DNA from 2 places in the Komagataeibacter saccharivorans genome. Region 2 is predicted to be linked to the other one. Evidence: predicted binding sites of a transcription regulator. Region 2 holds the regulator's gene; the other holds the start of a gene.

Region 1 (8,009 bases), 640 kb from region 2:
GCTGGACCCGACCATACCGTTTGCCAGTGTCCTGGCCGCCCCCGCCCACGGGGTGCTGATTACATCCGCCACCCTGCGCGACGAAACGGGCGGGAACAGAACGGAAGAAGAAAGCGAACGCGCATGGGATGCGGCGGAAGCCCGATCAGGCGCGGTCCACCTGCCATCGCCCGCCATAAGGGCGTCCTTTGCCAGTCCGTTCGATTATGCGCAGCAGAGCCGTGCCTACATCATCACCGATGTCGCCCATGACGATCCGGCGGCGCTGGCCGGGGCCTACCGCACCCTGTTCATGGCGTCCGGTGGCGGGGCGCTGGGGCTGTTTACCGCCATATCGCGGCTGCGCGAGGTCTACAGGCGCATCATCACCCCGCTGGAAGCAGCGGGACTACCCCTGTTTGCCCAGCATGTGGACCCGATGGACAACGCGACACTGGTGGACATCCTGCGCAGTGAACGCAATGCCTGCCTGCTGGGAACCGATGCGATGCGGGATGGAGTGGATGTGCCGGGCGATGCGCTGCGGCTGGTCGCCTTCGAGCGCGTGCCGTGGCCACGCCCGGATATCCTGCACCGGGAGCGCCGCATCCACCTGTCCGGTGGGGCGCCGGGGCGTTATGACGACATGATCGCCCGCCTGCGCCTGCGTCAGGCGTTTGGTCGCCTGATCCGCAGTCGGCAGGACAGGGGCGTATTCGTCCTTCTGGACAGGCGCACCCCGTCACGCCTGCTGTCGGCTTTTCCCGAGGGGGTAATGGTCCGCCGCCTTGGCCTGAGCGCCGCGGCACGGGAAATTACGGAGTTCCTGCAGGCGCACGATACCTCCGCAGACCAGCTTTCCTGATCTGGTTCCCGCAGACCTTCCCCCCTGACCGGGAGAGACGTCAGAGCGCCTTGAGGTTGGTCGCAGCAGCCTTGCCGCGCTCCATGGCGATGTCATAGCTGACGGCCTGATCTTCGTTCAGACCACGCAGGCCAGCGGCCTGAACGGCGGTGATGTGGACGAACACGTCCTTGCCGCCATCATCAGGCATGATGAAGCCAAAACCCTTGGTCGCGTTGAACCATTTTACTTTTCCGGTAGCCATAGCCAGTCTCTTCTCCAGCGCCATCCTTGCCGGTCCTAATACCGGGAATCCGGGCGCGTGCCTTTACGGCCATGAAAAAAACGGGGCATCCGGAAAACACCCAGCCACTTTCACGTCGTTCGTGCTCCATAGGGGCAGCATGAAATGGGCGTCCATGTCAAATACTCCTGACATCACATACGCCGATGCCCCATGCACGGGGCATAAAAAAAGGGGGAAAGGCCACTGGCCCTTCCCCCTTTTTTTCGTCGGTCCGGGTGGCCCCCAGCGGGAGCCACGCAGGAACAGCGTGGATCAGAAATCCATGCCGCCCATGCCACCCATTCCGCCCATGCCACCTTCCGGCATCGCAGGGGCCTTCTTTTCCGGGCGCTCGGCCACCATCGCTTCGGTGGTGATGAGCAGGCCGGCAACCGAAGCCGCATCCTGCAGCGCCGTGCGGACAACCTTCATCGGGTCGATGATACCGGCTTCCACCAGATCCTTATAATCGCCGATCTGGGCATCGAAACCGAAGGTGTAGGTGTCGTTTTCCAGAACCTTGCCGGCGATGACCGCACCGTCTTCACCCGCGTTGTGGGCGATCTGGCGCAGCGGAGCCTGCAGGGCCTTGCGGATGATGTCCGCACCGACGCGCTGGTCGTCGTTATGGAAGTGCAGGCCACCCAGCTTGGTGGATGCGCGGGCAAGTGCGGTGCCGCCGCCGGGGACAATGCCTTCCTCAACCGCCGCACGGGTCGCGTGCAGGGCATCGTCAACGCGGTCCTTGCGTTCCTTCACCTCGATCTCGGTGGAACCACCGACGCGGATCACGGCAACGCCGCCTGCCAGCTTCGCAAGGCGTTCCTGCAGCTTTTCACGGTCGTAGTCGGAGGTGGTTTCCTCGATCTGCGCACGGATCTGGCTGCAACGGCCCTTGATGCCCTCGCTGTTGCCAGCGCCTTCGACAATGGTGGTGTTTTCCTTGTCGATGTGCACCTTCTTCGCGGTGCCCAGCATGTCCAGCGTGACGCTTTCCAGCTTGATGCCGAGGTCTTCGCTGATGACCTGGCCACCGGTCAGGATCGCGATGTCTTCCAGCATGGCCTTGCGACGGTCACCGAAGCCCGGCGCCTTGACGGCGGCGATCTTCAGCCCACCACGCAGCTTGTTGACCACCAGGGTCGCCAGCGCTTCGCCATCAACGTCTTCCGCAATGATCAGCAGCGGACGGCCGGACTGCACAACCGCTTCGAGCAGCGGCAGGATCGGCTGCAGCGAGGACAGCTTCTTTTCGTGGATCAGGATGTAGGGGCTGTCCAGATCGACGGTCATCTTTTCCGCATTCGTCACGAAATACGGGGAGATGTAGCCACGATCGAACTGCATGCCCTCGACCACGTCCAGCTCGGTGTGCAGGCCCTTGGCCTCTTCCACCGTGATGACGCCTTCGGAGCCGACCTTCTGCATGGCCTTGGAGATCATCTCGCCGATTTCATGCTCGCCATTGGCGGAAATCGTGCCAACCTGTGCCGTTTCAGCCGGGGTCGTGATCTTCTTCGCGTTCTTCTTCAGCTCTTCAACGACAACACCGACAGCCTTGTCGATGCCGCGCTTGAGGTCCATCGGGTTCATGCCGGCGGCAACAGCCTTGGCACCTTCACGCACGATGGCCTGCGCCAGAACGGTTGCCGTGGTGGTGCCGTCGCCCGCGATGTCGTTGGTCTTGGATGCGACCTCACGGACCATCTGCGCGCCCATGTTCTCGAACTTGTCGGCCAGTTCGATTTCCTTGGCGACGGAGACACCGTCCTTCGTGATGCGCGGCGCGCCGAAGCTCTTGTCCAGAACGACGTTACGACCCTTCGGGCCAAGCGTCACTTTTACCGCATCCGCAAGGATATCAACGCCGCGCAGCATGCGCTGGCGGGCTTCACCGCCGAACTTTACGTCCTTGGCTGCCATTTTCTTTTCTCCGGTATGGAAGGTTTTTTAAAAGGTTACTCGGTGCGAAAAGCGCGGGGTGGTCAGCCGACCACGCCCATGATGTCGCTTTCCTTCATGATCAGCAGTTCTTCACCGTCGATCGTCACTTCCGTGCCCGACCACTTGCCGAACAGGACGCGGTCACCCGCCTTCACGTCCAGCGCCACGATCTGGCCCTGTTCGTTACGGGCACCTGCGCCCACCGAGATCACCTCGCCTTCCATCGGCTTTTCCTTGGCGGTCTCAGGGATGATGATACCACCTGCTGTTTTTTCCTCGCTCTTGAGGCGACGGACGACCACACGGTCATGCAGGGGACGAAATTTCGTCATGGATGGATCGCTCCACATCTATAAAAAAGGTAACGCCCTTGAATTAAGCAACGCCACCGGTTTGGCGCGCGCGCCAGGCCGCATCGCGTTAGCACTCCCCTCGTGAGAGTGCTAATACCCAGATAGGAAGCACCCCGACGGGTGTCAAGAACACCGCATGGCTGGAACAGGCCTAAATCGCACAATCCCGGCAGCAGACAGGACAGCCACCAATTTAACCGTTAATTATCAATATATTATCGCATATTAAGCTTTCATGACCGAAAGCTGTGGGCTGCTGCCATACAACCGCATGGCACGGCCCCTCCCCCGATTCCGGTTCCCCGCATTGCAGGGTCGGAGTCCTTGAAAAACCCGCCTTCACGCTGTTTCATATTGACGCGGCGGGAACGGGCATCATTCTTTTCCCGCAATGCAGATAAGAAATGAGGGACCACCATGGGCGCAGTCGTAACCGTTACCGCGGCAGACGGGCATACGTTTTCCGCTTACCGGGCAGGCCGCCCATACGCCGCGCGCAGCGTGGTGGTCGTACAGGAAATTTTCGGAATCACGCCCTATATCCGCGCCGTATGCGATTCCCTGGCAGAGGCGGGCTATCAGGCCATCGCACCCGCGCTGTTCGACCGTGTCCGCCGCGATACCATCCTGCCCTATGACAGCAATGGCGTGCAGGAAGGACTGAAACTGCGTGCCGAGGTGGGCGAGGAAAACGCGCTGAGGGACCTCACCGCCGCCGCCGGGTGCCTGACCACGGAAAAGAAGGGCATCATCGGTTTCTGCTGGGGCGGCAAGCTGGCATGGGAAGCGGCATGTCATACAACCACCTTTTCCGCTGCGGTCGCCTGGTACGGCGGCGGCATTGCCGCGACCCGCAACCAGACGCCCAACTGCCCCGTGCAGCTCCATTTCGGGGCGGAAGATGCCCATATCCCCGCAAACGATGTGGACGCCATCCGCGCCGCGCATGAGGATATTGAAATCTTCACCTATGAAGGGGCCGATCACGGCTTTGGCTGCACGGATCGCCCGTCATATGACGAAGCGGCGGCCACGCTGGCCATGCAGCGCAGCCTGAGCTTTTTTGAACACTGGCTGTAAGCGAGTGTTTGAAAAGAAATCTTTAATAAAAACAGGAAGGTTTCTGGGTGCCGCTTTTTTCAAAAAGGCGGCGTCTTCCGAAGGCTTTTTGAAAAAAGCCTCACCAGGAATGTCCGTATGATTTCTGGATATTTCCCGACAGGCTTTGCAAACGGCCTCAAGGGGCGCCCCGGTAAGGCGACGGGCCGGATACACGCTGTTTCCGGCCCTTTATCCCGCTGCCTGTCTTGCGGCAGCGGGAAAGTCACACCAGTCAAGCGCGGTTCAGCACACGGCCCGCAACCGCATCCAGCTTGGCCAGCAGGGCGGGATCACGCTTTTCGGGTGCGGTAATCAGCGCGTGTTCCAGCGCACGGTCACAACCGGCGTAACACGGCCCACGCTTCGCCCCCAGCCGGGGGATGACCGAACGGACCAGCGCCCGCGCGCGGCTTGCGTTTTCCTGCATCACCTTGACCACGGCATCCACTGTCACGCTATCGTGATCGTCGTGCCAGCAATCATAATCGGTGACCATGGCGACGGTCGCGTAGCAGATCTCCGCCTCACGGGCGAGCTTGGCTTCCGGCATGTTGGTCATGCCCACAACCGAACAGCCCCATGAGCGGTAGAGGTTGCTTTCGGCACGGGTGGAGAACTGCGGTCCTTCCATGACCAGATAGGTACCGCCACGGGTCACATCCAGCCCCAGTTCCCGACACTGGCCTTCCAGCACGTCGCCAATACGCGGACATAGCGGATCGGCCATGCCGACATGGGCCACGCATCCGGTATCGAAAAAGCTCTTTTCGCGCGCGAAGGAACGGTCGATGAACTGGTCGATCACCACGAAATGGCCCGGCGGCAGTTCTTCCTTAAGCGAGCCTACAGCCGAAAGCGACACGATGTCGGTCACGCCCGAACGCTTCAGCGCATCGATATTGGCGCGGTAATTCAGCCGTGACGGCGGCAGCGGATGCCCGCGCCCGTGCCGGGGCAGGAACACGCAGCGCACACCGTCCAGACGACCGAACAGCAGCTGGTCGGACGGCTTGCCCCATGGGGTTTCGACCGTGCGCCACTCCTTGTCCTCAAGACCTTCGATATCATACAGGCCGGAACCGCCGATCAGGCCGATAACCGGCTCGATCTGCTCGTCAGTGGCAGGATTAGGGGACATTGGACCATGTTCTCCGTTTCAGACAGATGGAAAGAATAAGCACGAACACAAGGAACACGACCGCGCCCACCCCCAGCCGGTGGCGTTCGGTCAGGTGCGGCGTCGCCACCCATGCAAGGAAAGTGGTGACATCGCGCGCCTGCTGCGCAACCGTGGCCGGTGTGCCATCGGGGTAGGTCACGCCGCCTTCATGCAGCGGCGGCGGCATGGCGGTCAGTCCCTGCGCGGCATAGGGATTGTGGAACATGCCCTGCGGCACGACCATGCCGGGGGGCGCAGGCTGGCCGTAACCGGTCAGGAACGCATAGATCCGGTCCACCCCACCGGGATGGACCACCGCCAGCCGGGACTGGTCCGGCGGCATCACGCCATGATTGGCCGCAGCCGCCGTTCGGGCATCGGGATAGGGGGAAAGCAGGTGGTCATCCGCGCTGGCCGGGCGCGAAAGCGCGTGCCCCCCGGCATCCACGCCCGCTGGCACATGATGGGCATGGGCTATGGCGTCGACATCGCTTTCCTTCAGGCCAAGGCCCGCAAGGTCGCCATAGGTAACCGATTTCATGCCATGGCAGGCGGAGCAGACCTGCGCGTAAACGGTATAGCCGCGCTGGACCGCGCCCATGTCGAAATGCCCAAGCGGCCCCTGAAAACTCCATGTCTGGCGGGGCGGTTCACGGTAATCGCGCGCCATGGCGGAACCACCTGACACAAGGCCAAGGGCTACAAGACCCGACAGCAGCGCGCCATGGCGCCGTGCGGCGTGCCTGCCGGGCGTATCGCACCGCTGTTGGCCCTGCTCATCCATGTCCGCTCCCGCCACAATTCCGTACCCCTTTTCGCGCCAGTATCCCACGCTGGCAACCTTCCTAGCGGCAGGATGACGGGTCTTGCAATTGCCCGTCTTGCAATAGGCGGGACAAACGGGCACCCGTAATATCCTTTGCGAATGACCTGAACGGGCAGAACGATACGACCATGACAATTTCCCGCACACCAGTCGCCCATGACGCGCTGAAGGACACGGCCCGGACGTGGTTTGAAACCCTGCGCGACCGCATATGCGCAGCCTTCGAACAGATCGAGACCGAAGCCGCTGCCGCCGGCACCCCCACCCTGCCGGGCAAGGAAACACCGGGCCGTTTCGAGCGCACGCCCTGGAACCGCACCAATGAGGACGGCACGCCCGGCGGCGGCGGTGTCATAAGCCTCATGCGCGGGCGTGTATTTGAAAAGGTCGGGGTCAATGTCTCGACGGTAAGTGGCGAATTCAGCCCCGGCTTTCGCGATTCGATCCCCGGCGCATCGGAAGATCCGCGCTTTTTCGCAACAGGCATAAGCCTTGTTGCCCATATGTGCAGCCCGCTGGTGCCCGCGGCCCATTTCAACACCCGCATGATCGTCACCACACAGGGCTGGTTTGGCGGCGGCGGCGACATTACGCCGATGTTTCCCGAAAGCGCCGAAGCCATCAGCGACGGCGAACGGTTCCATGACGGGTTCAGACAGGCATGCGAAAAGCATGACCCCGAATATTATCCCCGCTTCCGCGACTGGTGTGACAGGTATTTTTACCTGCCCCACCGTAATGAACCGCGCGGGCTGGGCGGCATTTTCTATGACCGGCTCAATACCGGCGACCTCGACGCGGATTTCGCCTTTACGCGCGATGTGGGGCTGGGCTTTCTGGAAACCTACCCCGATATCGTGCGGAGCCGGATGATGGAACCGTGGACGGAAGAACAGCGCAAGGCGCAGCTTGTCCGGCGCGGACGGTATGTGGAGTTCAATCTCCTGCATGACCGGGGCACGATTTTCGGCCTGAAAACGGGCGGAAACACCGAAGCCATCCTCATGAGCCTTCCCCCCGAGGTCCACTGGCCATAAGAATAGCCCATGCCCGCCCGACACACCTGGCTCCGATCCGCCCCGACCACCGCCATGCCGCCCGCGCCATGGGGCTGCGGCATGCGGGCGCACGGGACCATGAACAGGCGGGCACAGCCATGATCGGGCGGCGCAACCTTCTGGCCATGCTTCTGGCCAGTTCGGCCGCGGGCATGCGCAGGGCGATGGCATCGGAACTGCCGCCCGAACGCCTGCCCGTGCCCGCTGGCGCGTCCGGCACGCCCGGCCTGCTGGTTGCAGGCAACCAGAGCGCCATGGCCGATCGCTGGAAGCCGGTCCTGCCCCGCACGCTGGCGCAGGGTTTTGGCCTGTCCAGCCCGCTGCCCGTGCGCGACACGGTGGGACAGGATGGCGTGACAGGGGCCAACCTGTTTGATTCCCAGTTCGCATCCGATGGCATGATGGCGCTGGCCGCACCGGGATCGGCCCTTGTCTCCTCACTATGCGGGGATACGCGCA
Region 2 (8,009 bases):
TCATTCGTGAGATCGTTGAATATTCGGGTGCGAAGATCGACATCAACGATGACGGCACGATCATGATTGCCGCCACTTCCGACGAGCAGGCCGAAAAGGCCATCGAGCGGATCCGTGGTATCGTGGCTGAGCCCGAAGTGGGCCAGATCTACAACGGCAAGGTTGTGAAGACCGCCGATTTCGGTGCGTTCGTGAACTTCCTTGGCCCGCGTGACGGACTTGTCCACATCTCCGAACTGGCGCAGGGCCGCGTCTCCAAGACGACGGATGTCGTCAAGCAGGGAGACGAGGTGAAGGTGAAGGTTCTGGGCTTCGACGATCGCGGCAAGGTCAAGCTGTCCATGCGCGTGGTCGATCAGGAAACTGGTGCCGACATCACCGAGACCGTGGGCGCGAAGCCCGGTCGGGCGCCTGCCGCGCGCTAAGACGCGGAAATGACACCCCGGCGGCCGGCCACGCATCAGGCGTGGCCGCCTGCGGGGGCAGATACATGACGATGGAATGGTGATGAAGCCGATCAATGCGATCCGTATGGGCGGGACGGATATTCTGCCCCTGGTCGAAGGGGGGAAGGGCGTCTCGATCTCAACCGGCGTTTCCGCGGGGCACTGGGCCGCGGCCGGTGGGGTGGGCACGGTCTCGATCGTGAACGCCGATTCCTATGACGGGGATGGCAATGTCATCCCGCAGGACTATCACGGCAGGACGCGGCGCGAACGGCACGAGGAACTGGTCGATTACGCCATTCGTGGCGGTATCGCGCAGGCGCGCATCGCGCATGAGATCGCAGGCGGCAAGGGACGTATCCATGCCAATATCCTGTGGGAAATGGGCGGGGCGGAACGGGTCATCAACGGGGTGCTGGAAGGCGCGCCGGGACTGATCCAGGGTCTGACCTGTGGTGCGGGCATGCCGTATCGCCTGTCGGAAATCGCCGCGCGGTTCGGTATCCATTACTATCCCATCGTGTCATCCGCACGCGCGTTCAACGCGCTGTGGCGCCGGGCCTATCACAAGACGGGCGATCTGCTCGGCGCGGTCGTCTATGAAGACCCGTGGCGCGCGGGTGGTCATAATGGCCTGTCCAACACCGAAAACCCGCTGGAGCCGGAAGATCCGTTCCCCCGCGTGCTGGCGCTGCGCAAGCAGATGCGCAGCTTCGGACTGGATGATACCCCCATCATCATGGCCGGTGGCGTCTGGTGGCTGGAGGAATGGCAGGACTGGATCGACAATCCCGAACTGGGTCCGATCGCCTTTCAGTTCGGCACGCGACCGCTGCTGACGCGCGAAAGCCCGATTCCCGATTCGTGGAAGCGCCGCCTGCTGACGCTGAAGAAAGGGGACGTGTTCCTCAACCGCTTCTCGCCCACGGGTTTCTATTCATCCGCCGTCAACAACAGCTTCCTGCATGAACTGCGGGCACGCAGTGAGCGGCAGATTGCCTTCTCGCCCGAGGAACTGGGCGCGCATACCATGGCGCTGGCCATTGGCGCGCGCGGCCGGCAGGTCTTCGTCACGCCCGAAGACGGGCAGCGTGCAAAGCTGTGGATGGAAGAAGGCTATACCGAGGCCATGCGCACGCCGGACAATACGCTGGTGTTCGTGACCCCGGAAAAGGCACGCGAAATCCTTGCCGATCAGGGGGCCTGCATGGGCTGCCTGTCGGAATGCCGCTTTTCCAACTGGTCGCAACGTCCGCCCGCCTATTCCAACGGGCACAAGGCGGACCCGCGTTCCTACTGTATCCAGAAGACCCTTCAGGCCGTCGCCCATGCCCATGGGCCGGATCAGGATGAGGTGATGGATCACAACCTGATGTTCGGCGGCACCAATGCCTGGCGCTTCGCCACCGACCCGCTTTACGCCAACGGCCATGTGCCGACGGTGGCGGAACTGATGGAACGGATACTGACCGGGCGTTAAACCCGTTCATGCGGACATGAAAAAGGCTGGCATCCCCCGGGAGCCAGCCTTTTTTACTGAGACGGGACCGCTCAGTCCGTCATGGGCAGGCAGGCATCGCGGAACAGGGCGAAAGCCAGTGCGCGATGGCTTATGTCGTTCTTTTCCGCTTCCGTCATTTCGGCAAAGCTGCGGGTGCCCTTGCCGGGGGCAAAAACAGGATCGTAACCATGCCCGTTCGTGCCGCGCGGCGGCCAGACGACATGGCCATCGATCCGTCCCTCGAAGGTTTCGGTGTTTCCATCCGGCCATGCCAGGCACAGCACGGAAATGAACCATGCGCTGCGATCGGGGGTGTCGCCCATCTGTTCGTGGATGCGGCGCATGGCATCGGGATAGTCCTTTTCCGGCCCGGCCCAGCGGGCCGAGAAGATGCCCGGAGCACCGCCCAGTGCTGCGACGCAGAAGCCGGAATCATCGGCCAGAGCGGGCAGGTTGGCAGCTTTCGCCGCAGCCTGCGCCTTGAGGATGGCGTTGCCGTCAAAGCTGTCGGCCGTCTCCTCCGGTTCAGGTAGCGACAGTTCACCAGCCGAGACAACGCGGATGTCATACCCGGCCAGCAGGGCGGCGAATTCCGCAACCTTGCCCCGGTTATGGGTGGCGAGGACCAGCGTATCCCCCCGGCGCAGGCGATTGGTGTGCGTATTCATGCCCTGGTCACCTGCTCGATGGTTGCGGCCTGTATGCGGAACAGTTCCGCCGTGCCCGTGCGCGCCAGACGCATGAGGGCGTTGAACTGGTCTTCGGTAAAGGGGTCCTTTTCCGCCGTGCCCTGAATTTCAACAATGCCCCCTTCGGCGGTCAGGACGAAATTGGCGTCGGCGGCGGCGGTGCTGTCCTCATCGTAATCGAGGTCGAGCACCGCACCTTCCGCCGTCAGGCCACATGACACGGCCGCCACCTGTCCCTTGAGCGGCAGGGCGGCCAGCGTGCCGTCACGTACCAGCTTTTCCAGCGCCAGACGCAGGGCGACCCATGCGCCGGTAATGGCGGCGCAGCGCGTGCCGCCATCGGCATTCAGCACGTCGCAGTCCACGGTGATCGAGATTTCTCCCAGCGCCTTCAGATCCGTCACCGCGCGCAGGGAACGCGCGATCAGGCGCTGGATTTCCTGCGTGCGGCCGCTCTGCTTGCCTTTGGCGGCTTCGCGGTGGCCGCGGCTGTGGGTGGCGCGCGGCAGCATGCCGTATTCCGCCGTGACCCAGCCCTGTCCCTTGCCGCGCAGGAAGGGTGGTACGCGGGTTTCGACACTGGCGGCACACAGGACTTCGGTTCCCCCCATGCGGATCAGGGCGGAACCTTCCGCATGGCGGGCGAAGCCGGTCTGGATGGAGACGGGACGCAGGGCGTCAGGGGCACGGCCGGATGGACGCATGGGCATAACTCCGCAAAGTGATGGGGCGGCATAGCCTGCAATCCGCCCCCTTTTCCAGTCCCGCGTGGGCAGGGATGTGATTGATCTGCTATAATGAAGGCCATGCGGGACGCCCGCATGAACTGAGGCATGAAAGGCAGGAGGCATGGCTATGGAAACCCGATCCCACGTAGTGCCGCCGCCCCTGTTATCGGGGCTGGATGCCCGCTCCGCCGCGATCCTGCGCGAAATCGTGGAACAGTATGTCGAAACGGGCGAGCCGATGGGTTCGCGCACGCTGTCGCAGCGCCTGCCGCTGTCGCTGTCACCCGCCACGATTCGTAACGTCATGGCGGAGCTGACGGATGCGGGGCTGCTGTTTTCCCCCCATGCGTCGGCGGGACGGCTGCCCACGGAAAAGGGCGTACGGCTGTTTGTGGATGGCCTGCTCCAGTTCGGCAGCCTGAGTGATGAGGAACGCGAAAGCATCGCGGGCATGCTGGATGTGAAGGGTCGGTCGCTGGAGGATATGCTGGCGCAGGCGTCATCCATGCTGTCGGGCCTGTCCTGTGCCGCAGGCGTGGTCATGGCCCCGAAAAGCGATGGCACCGTCATCAAGCATATCGAATTCGTGGCCCTTGGTCCGGGCAGGGCGCTGGTCATTCTGGTCAGCGCGGACGGTCAGGTCGAAAACCGCGTGATCGAGACACCGTCTGGCCTGCCGCCTTCCGCACTGGTGGAGGCGGGGAATTACCTCAATGCCCATCTGTCGGGCCAGACGCTGGACCGCCTGCGCGAGACGGTCAGCACCGACATGACCGCCAACCGTACCGAACTCGATCATCTGACGGCGGAAGTGGTTGCCAGTGGCCTTGCAACGTGGAGTGGCGCTGACGAACGCGGGGGCACCCTGTTCATTCGCGGGCAGGGGCGGCTGCTGGCCGATGTGACCGAAATCGAACGCCTGACCACCATCCAGATGCTGTTCGAGCGGCTGGAAACGCAGGAAACCATGCTGCGTCTGCTTGATCTGGCGCGCGAATCGGAAGGGGTACGCATTTTCATCGGTGCCGAAAGCGGGCTGTTCGGGATGGCGGGCATGTCGGTCGTCGTCGCCCCCGCGCGCACGGACAGCAACCGGATCGTGGGTGCGATTGGCGTGATCGGGCCGACGCGCATCAATTACGCCCGTATCATTCCCGTGGTCGATTACACCGCGCGCGTGATCGGCCGCATGCTGGGCTGAAGGGTAGGGGTGTGATGCAGCCCATACATGCAACCGGACTCGCGGCCCCCCATTATGGTTACACGACAGTAACCGCGCGCCGTCTCCACGGCGTGCCGAAAGCGCAAGGAGGATGGGATGTTCACTCCCGATGCAAGGCGGTCCGGTTCGTTCATGATTGGCGGTGACCTTGAGGTCACGCGGCTGGGCTTCGGGGCCATGCGCATTACAGGTCCGGGCATATGGGGCGAACCCGCCGACAGGGCGGCGGCCCTTGCGACATTGCGCCGCCTGCCCGAACTGGGGATCAATTTCGTCGACACGGCGGATGCCTATGGTCCCTATGTCAGCGAGGACCTGATCCGCGAGGCGCTGCATCCCTATCCCGACACGGTCATCGCCACCAAGGGCGGCCATACGCGGCATGGGCCGAATATCTGGAAGCCGGTGGGCAACCCCGATTACCTGCGTCAGTGCGTGTTGATGAGCATGCGCCGGCTGGGTGTGGAACGCATCGACCTGTGGCAGTTGCACCGTGTCGGCGCGGACTGCACGCCCGAACAGCAGTTCGAGGCGATCGCCACCATGCGCGCGCAGGGGCTGATCCGCCATGTCGGCCTGTCGGAAGTGACGGTCGAGATGATCGAGCGCGCACGGCTGTATTTTCCCGTCGCCACGGTCCAGAATCGCTTCAATCTGGTCAACCGCTATTCGGAAGATGTGCTGGATTACTGCACGCGTGAAAATATCGGCTTCATCCCGTGGGCACCGCTCGCTGCGGGCGGGCTTACGCGCGGCGAGACGTTCCTGACCCGCCTTGCGACGGAAAAAGGTGTCCAGCCCGGCCAGATCGCGCTGGCATGGCTGCTGCGCCGCGCGCCGGTCATGCTGCCCATTCCCGGCACCGGCAGCCCCGAACATGTGGCCGATAACGCCGCCGCAGCAGCGATTGTGCTGAGTGATGAGGAATTCCATCAGCTTGATAACGAAGGCCGCGCCGAATGGGGCAGCCGTAACGCCGTATAGGGACCGGCGGCATCCCGGTAGATGGATCGGGGGCGACGGCGCCGCCGGACAATGCTAGACAGGGGGCTTCGACACAGAACGGCCCTTTTCTTTCCCTATTGGATACCGGATGACGCTTGCTGACGGATCAGGCCGCGATGGCCGGAGTGATGGACCTTCCCGACCGGAAACCGCCAGCCCCCGTCGGCCACGATACCGGATGGTGCGCTGGCTTGCGGGCACGACGCTGGCCATGGCCCTGCTGGGTGGCAGCGTGGGCGGGCTGGTCGTATGGCGCGAATATGCGCGCCTGAGCGAGGGGCTGCCCACCGTGGACGGCCTGCGCACCTATCAGCCGCCGGTCATGAGCCGCCTGTATTCCGGCGATGATCAGGTCATGGCCGAGCTGGCGGCAGAACGGCGCATATTCGTGCCTTACAGCGCCATACCCGAACGCGTGCGCAGCGCCTTCCTTGCCGCGGAGGACCAGAAATTCTTTACCCATGGCGGTGTCGACCCGCTGGCGATCCTGCGCGCCGGGCTGACCGACATGATGATGCATGGCACCAAGCATCGTCCCATCGGGGCTTCGACCATTACGCAGCAGGTCGCGCGGATCATGCTGCTGGGATCGAATGCTGTCTCGATCGACCGCAAGATCAAGGAAGCCCTGCTTGCCATGCGTCTGGAACAGACGCTGAGCAAGGAGCAGATCCTCGAAATCTATCTCAACGAGATCTATCTGGGCGAAGGTGCGTACGGCATTGCCGCTGCGGCCCAGACCTATTTCAACAAGCCGCTGGATCAGTTGGACAATGCGGAGGCGGCCTTCCTTGGCGCGCTGCCCAAATCGCCCACCAACTACAATCCGCACCGTTATGTGCAGGCGGCGACCACCCGGCGCAACTGGGTGCTGGACCGTATGGCGGACCTGCATGTCATCACGCCCGAGGAGGCGCATGCCGCCCAGCTTGAACCGCTGGTCCCCGCCAACTTCACCCGTCCCGGTCCGGTGCCCGGTTCCGAATGGTTTGCCGAAGAGGTGCGCCGTGAACTGATCGAACGATACGGCATCGGCACCACGATGGAAGGTGGCCTTTCGGTCCATACGTCGCTCGATTCGCATCTGCAGCAGGTCGCGACTTCGGCCCTGCGCGACGGGCTGGAGCGGTACGACCGCGCCCATGGCGGCTGGCGCGGGGCCGTGGGACATGTCGATGCCCGGAACGTGGGCGGGGAGTGGGCCAGTGAACTGGCCCATGTCACGCCCCCTGCCGGTATACTGGAGCAGTGGCGCATGGCCGTTGTCCTGTCGGCGGCGACGGGGCGTGTGGGCTGGCTGGAAGGGCGGGACCCTGTCGTGCCCCATACCGGCGACCTGCTGGCGCGTGACCGGGCATGGATGCGCACCGGAAAGGGCGTGCAGACCGGCGATGTGATACTGATCGAGCCACAGGCGGATGGCGGCGGCGTCGCCGTGCGGCAGATACCGCATGTGGAAGGCGCGCTGGCCACCATTGACGTGCATACCGGGCGCGTCATGGCCATGGTCGGGGGCTGGTCGTTCAAGGAATCACAGTTCAACCGCGCGACACAGGCGGCGCGCCAGCCGGGTTCGTCATTCAAGCCCTTCGTCTATCTCGCGGCGATGGAAAACGGTATCTCGCCATCGCAGAAATTCGACGATTCCCCGGTCAGCTACGGCGAATGGCATCCCAGCAATTATGAAAAGGATTTCTGGGGCCCCACCACGCTGCATGACGCCCTGCGCGAATCCCGCAATCTTGTCACGATCCGCCTGGCCGCCCAGATCGGCATGAAGCCTGTCGCCCAGCTTGCCCAGACGCTGGGCCTTGCCCATTCCATGCCGCTGGTACTGCCTGCGGCACTCGGGGCCGTGGAAACCACCGTGATGCGGGAGGCCGGGGCCTACGCCACCATCGCCAATGGCGGCAGGCTGGTTACGCCCACCCTGATTGACGACATCAAGGACCGCAACGGCAATGTCATGTGGCGGCCCGACGGGATCGCGTGGCAGCCCAACGCAACGCCCGCAACCGGCCCGCAGATGGCCGATACCCGCCCGCAGGTCGTTTCCGCCGCCAGCGCCAGCCAGATCGTGGCGATGATGCAGGATGTCATACGCCGTGGCACCGGCGTGCGTGCGGGTGCCGGTATCGACCGGCCCATCGCGGGCAAGACCGGCACCAGCCAGGATTTCAACGATGCCTGGTTCGCGGGCTTCTCTCCTGATCTGGTGACCGTAGTCTGGATCGGCTTCGACACCCCGCAGTCACTGGGCAAGAACGAGACGGGCGGCGTCATCGCGGGGCCGATCTGGAATCAGGTGATGAAGACGGCGCTCGCCAGCCGCCCGCGTCTGGATTTTCCGGTGCCCGATGGCGTAAGGCTGGCCCGTTACGATACGGGCATGGGCATGGCGATCGACGCCTTCAAGCC

The links. The regulator HrcA, encoded in region 2, represses chaperone genes, less so after heat shock. The targets are predictions, from matches to a motif close to GTTNGCACTCNCNNNNNGNGAGTGCNAAC.
Region 1: groES (co-chaperone GroES) is a predicted target of HrcA. The motif match lies at 3,473-3,501, and genes of this name have one in related genera.

The regions. Positions count from the first base shown of each region.
Region 1 covers NZ_CP036404.1:2,843,032-2,851,040, reverse strand. Annotated here, with positions in the region: gene KSAC_RS13115 (ATP-dependent DNA helicase) at 1-844, shown strand, start outside; gene KSAC_RS13110 (cold-shock protein) at 885-1,088, opposite strand; gene groL (chaperonin GroEL) at 1,383-3,032, opposite strand; gene groES (co-chaperone GroES) at 3,095-3,385, opposite strand; gene KSAC_RS13095 (dienelactone hydrolase family protein) at 3,824-4,486, shown strand; gene KSAC_RS13090 (S-methyl-5'-thioadenosine phosphorylase) at 4,740-5,645, opposite strand; gene KSAC_RS13085 (cytochrome c1) at 5,635-6,450, opposite strand; gene hemF (oxygen-dependent coproporphyrinogen oxidase) at 6,621-7,529, shown strand; gene KSAC_RS13075 (hypothetical protein) at 7,649-8,009, shown strand, end outside.
Region 2 covers NZ_CP036404.1:2,200,748-2,208,756, forward strand. Annotated here, with positions in the region: gene pnp (polyribonucleotide nucleotidyltransferase) at 1-425, shown strand, start outside; gene KSAC_RS10110 (NAD(P)H-dependent flavin oxidoreductase) at 508-1,926, shown strand; gene rdgB (RdgB/HAM1 family non-canonical purine NTP pyrophosphatase) at 1,998-2,615, opposite strand; gene rph (ribonuclease PH) at 2,612-3,340, opposite strand; gene hrcA (heat-inducible transcriptional repressor HrcA) at 3,486-4,565, shown strand; gene KSAC_RS10130 (aldo/keto reductase) at 4,683-5,570, shown strand; gene KSAC_RS10135 (penicillin-binding protein 1A) at 5,680-8,009, shown strand, end outside.